Regions from separate parts of the Shewanella mangrovisoli genome, predicted to be linked through region 2. Evidence: riboswitches for the same ligand, from Rfam matches in the RefSeq annotation. Region 2 holds a riboswitch; the other holds the start of a gene.
The links. Region 2 has a riboswitch for lysine ahead of K0H60_RS07280 (Na+/H+ antiporter NhaC family protein). Riboswitches for the same ligand answer to the same signal wherever they lie in the genome.
Positions count from the first base shown of each region.

Region 1 (2,410 bases), 820 kb from region 2:
ACGATAAAACGTAACCAGTATCAACTTCGATAAGCAATAGTTATAAATAGTTCCTTAACTATTGTTTTTTTTTAAAATGTTTAAATGATAACTCAAATGTAGAACACATTTTAAAAGATGTCTGGCTAGCCTTGGGTGATTTCACAGAGGAATCTAACAAACCCTTGTCAAGATTAAGCAAACTTAATGTTATCTGCTCAACTAGCCAATGGCGTCATTGTACTCGTTTTAGGCATTTGTTAACAAATGAAATGTTAACAAATTTCTGGATGAGGCCCTGATTTACCATGATATTTACTTTAGTCATTGATTAGTATAACTAATGTATTTTTGATTCTTGTGAGCCAGTTCACGCCTCTTTGGATTTTGGAGGCGCTCTGCTACACTAACCCGGGTTCATTTTTCGACTAGACTACCAATGGACAACATGACTCAAGATTTGTGGCAGCATTACCAGAAGCCGTTGTTTTTGCTTACTCAAGCATTATCCTGTGATTTTTCCTTTGCTGTAATTACCGCCCATAATCCCGCTTCAACCCTCCTCAGTCCCAGCCAAAACCGTTTACTCGACCGCCAACTTCTCCGTGATATTGAATTAATCGGCAGCCCCTATCGTGCAATGGTGGGCGCATCGCCAGATTTATCCCATATGGAAAAGAGCTGGGCGGTGTTTGTCGATAGAAGCATGGCGCTGCAGTTAGGGAAAAAGTTTAATCAATATGCCATCTATATGGTGGAAAAGGGTGAGGTGAGTTTAGTGCCTTGCACCTTAGCCGGGCATGATGAAGTGTGTTTAGGCCTGTTTAATGATCACGTGCGTTTGGTTTACGAACTGCCCGATCTAGCGACCTAACTGCGAGCGTTTTTTGCTATTTTCTTATCCGGCTTTGCCTGTAAAGGGCAAGGCTCGGTCACTTCTTTTTTAATCCTTTGAATGTCTGTTCGATACCTCGCCGCCATTTTTTGCTTTGGCTTTACCGCTAAATTGCTCATTGTTTTTAAAAGCGTTTATTGAATTTGTTTATGCGATGTGAAATTAGCATTGACTTCATTAGGGGTTTATTGCTACTTTTTTCGTCCCTTTCCGGCGGAAAGGAACAGAAGAGGAGCGTTAACTAGGTAGTCAGTCAGAGGAGCACAAACTCCAGCGATGATTGATGAGGGAGATTAACGCCGAGGCATAGATGTGGTTGCTGCATGTTTATGTCGGTCGCTTAGGCTGAATCCTAACGATTGTCACCTGTAATTGGTGGAGAGCTTCTGGTGACGATTGCTGTTTCCCTTCTATTGGGGTGCGTATCATTGAGCACCAGGCTCTTCGAACGAAGTTGGTTCGGAGCGTAATCATGTTAGTTAATCAAGATCTTATCCTAGTTTGTGCCGTGTCTTCTGCTTCTGCGGAGGTACGATAATGTCTCTTGTTGTCGCAAAATTTGGTGGTACCTCAGTCGCCGATTACGATGCAATGAATCGCTGCGCCGATATCGTACTGGGCAATCCTGATTGCCGTTTAGTGGTGGTTAGCGCCTCCAGTGGCGTGACTAACCTTTTGGTTGAGCTCACCCAAGAGTCGATGAACGACGATAGTCGTTTACAGCGCTTAAAGCAAATTGCGCAAATTCAATACGCTATCTTAGATAAACTGGGTCGTCCCAACGATGTAGCCGCGGCATTGGATAAGCTGTTAAGCCGTATGGCGGTATTGAGCGAAGCGCTAGCATCTCAGCGCAGCAAGGCCACCATGGATGAGTTATTGTCCCTTGGCGAGCAGTGTTCGTCGGCATTATTTGCGGCGGTATTACGGGAAAAAGGCGCCAACTCGAGTGCCTTCGATGTGCGCCGAGTGCTGCGCACCGACAGCCATTTTGGCCGCGCCGAGCCACAGGTTGAGCAAATTGCCTCTCTCTCACGTGAGCATTTACTGCCGCTGTTATCTGAACAAGTGATTGTGACTCAAGGCTTTATTGGTTCAGATGAGGCGGGACAAACCACCACGCTTGGCCGTGGCGGTAGCGACTATTCTGCGGCACTGTTAGCCGAAGCTTTAAAAGCCTCCGCGGTTGAGATTTGGACCGATGTGGCCGGGATTTACACAACTGATCCACGCCTTGCGCCAAACGCCCATCCTATAGCCGAAATCAGTTTTAACGAAGCCGCCGAAATGGCGACTTTCGGTGCTAAAGTGCTGCACCCTGCGACGATTCTGCCTGCGGTGCGCCAACAAATTCAAGTGTTTGTCGGCTCAAGTAAGGAGCCTGAAAAGGGCGGTACGTGGATCCGTCATCAGGTTGAAGATGCGCCCGTGTTTCGCGCGGTTGCGTTGCGCCGCGACCAAACGCTACTCAATTTACACAGCCTGCAAATGCTGCATGCTCAGGGCTTCTTGGCTGAAACCTTTGCCACCTTGGCA
Region 1 covers NZ_CP080412.1:810,024-812,433, forward strand. Annotated here, with positions in the region: gene K0H60_RS03575 (DUF3293 domain-containing protein) at 419-853, shown strand; lysine riboswitch at 1,094-1,268, shown strand; gene lysC (lysine-sensitive aspartokinase 3) at 1,412-2,410, shown strand, end outside.
Region 1: linked by a shared signal. The riboswitch ahead of lysC (lysine-sensitive aspartokinase 3) and the one ahead of K0H60_RS07280 (Na+/H+ antiporter NhaC family protein) in region 2 are both predicted to bind lysine.

Region 2 (2,410 bases):
ACATCATGGCTGTATGGCTGCCCATCGCCATATCGGCGGCAATCGGCAGCATAATGCCGAACGTGCCCCAACTGGTGCCGGTAGAAAACGCCGTAAGACCCGCTAACACAAACATCAACGCAGGCAAGAAGGCAAAGGGAATGTTCCCTGTGGCGAGGCTTGCCATAAACTTACCGGTTTCAAGCTGGCCAATCACGCCCGCTATGGTCCAAGCAAATAACAGGATATAAATCGCAGGCAGCATAGAGCGAGCACCCTGCACCACGCCTTTAACGACCATCGACTTTTCAACGCCTTGCACTAAGTTAAGCACCAGCGCAACCGCTAAACCAATCAGCGCACCAAAGAACAGTGATGAACTCACATCGGTTTTTTCAAAAGCAGAAATAATATTAAATTCAATGCCTTCTTTCGCTAATACCTGAGCACCGCTGTCGATCATAAAATACAGGGTCGCAAATACCAGCACGGTAATAGGTAAGAATAAACCGAGAATTTTACCCGTTTCGGCTTCGGGTAAATCGGCATTCGCCCCAGGTGGTAATCCTTTATTCTCATCATATAAATTACCGCGCTGTGCATTTAATTCATGATCACGCATAGGGCCAATATCTAAGCCCATAAACGCAACACAAAGTAATAATAATAAAGAGAAAATAGCGTAGAAATTCATAGGGATCATTTGAATAAACACACTCAAATGACCAGAGTCAGCAAAACCGTGGGCGGTTAATATGCCGCCGATCAGCGCGATAATATAAGCACCCCAACTGGATACCGGCGAAATAACGCAAACCGGCGCCGCCGTTGAATCTAATAAATAGGCTAACTTAGCGCGGGAAATATAATAACGGTCGGTAACGGGTCTGGCGACAGAACCCACGACTAAGCTATTGAAATAATCGTCAATAAAGACAACACAGCCTAAAAACATGGTCAGTAATTTGGCATCGCGTTTATTGCGAATATGCAGGCGCGCCCAATCGGCAAATGCCCTAGCACTACCACTGACGGTAATTAATGCCGTGATCATCCCTAATACAATTAAAAAGCCAAGAATGTATAAATTCCAAGAATTTACGCCATCTTCTGACCAAAAAAGTCCTTTTACACTGTTAAATAAAAACTCACCGCTGGCCACAGGTGAAAATTGATTGAGTAATAACACCCCAATCACAATACCTAAACCGAGGGAAAGGAGAACGCGGCGAGTGAAAATCGCCAACACAATTGCGACCACAGGCGGCAGCAGAGAAAGTGCCGAATCGGCGTAACTTACTACAGTCATTGATTATTTCTTCGTCAAAATACGAATGGAGGGCGACTGAACTGGTGGGAAAAGGCAATAGATACCCAAGATCACCTGTCCTATCAGTAGCGCTCCATAGTAACTATTCCTAATATCCGTATCAGAAAATACTATGGCAGTGTTGTACCTATTCGGCACAACCCCAGCAGTTGATCGTGATAAATCAAACCACTTCGGCACCAAATCCTTTCGTGAACGATCAACGGAATCACCCTACTGATCACTACTGATATTTGGTGCGCCTCTACTTCTAAGAACGCCCATGCACGGGCGTGAGGCACATAAAAACATAAGCGGCTAAGCAGTTGCCACCGCAAAGCCGCTTACTTTGACTTAGATCACGGATAAAATCAACCTAGAGTTGAAATCAACTCTGGAACGGCGTCGAACAGGTCGGCTTCGAGGCCATAATCGGCCACTTGGAAGATTGGCGCTTCAGGATCTTTGTTGATTGCCACAATCACCTTAGCGTCTTTCATCCCGGCTAAATGCTGAATCGCACCCGAAATCCCCACGGCGATGTAGAGATTTGGCGCCACAATCTTACCGGTTTGACCCACTTGCAGATCGTTAGGCACAAAACCTGCGTCAACCGCGGCGCGAGAAGCCCCAACCGCGGCACCGAGTTTGTCCGCCAATTGCTCTAACATACCGAAGTTTTCACCGCTGCCCATACCACGGCCACCAGAAACGATAATGCCCGCATTACCTAACTCTGGACGTGCTGAAACGGTCAATGATTGAGATACAAACTGGGTTTTGGCTTCAAATACTTTATCTAAGGTGGTCACGGCCGCACTGTTGCCCTGCGCCGCTGCATCGAAGGCACTGGCACGGACTGTCATTACTTTAATCGCGTCATGGCTTTGTACTGTTGCTAAAGCGTTACCTGCGTAAATCGGGCGAACAAAAGTATCACTGCTCACCACGCCAATCACTTCCGAAATTTGCGCAACGTCTAACAAGGCCGCCACACGCGGTAGCGTATCTTTGCCAGCGCTCGATGCTGCAGCGAGGATATGGCTGTAGTTTGGTGCTAAGTCCACCAGCAATTTAGCCACGTTTTCAGCTAAATGGGCTTCATAGGCACTGTTATCGGCG
Region 2 covers NZ_CP080412.1:1,626,872-1,629,281, reverse strand. Annotated here, with positions in the region: gene K0H60_RS07280 (Na+/H+ antiporter NhaC family protein) at 1-1,288, opposite strand, end outside; lysine riboswitch at 1,368-1,564, opposite strand; gene K0H60_RS07275 (electron transfer flavoprotein subunit alpha/FixB family protein) at 1,660-2,410, opposite strand, start outside.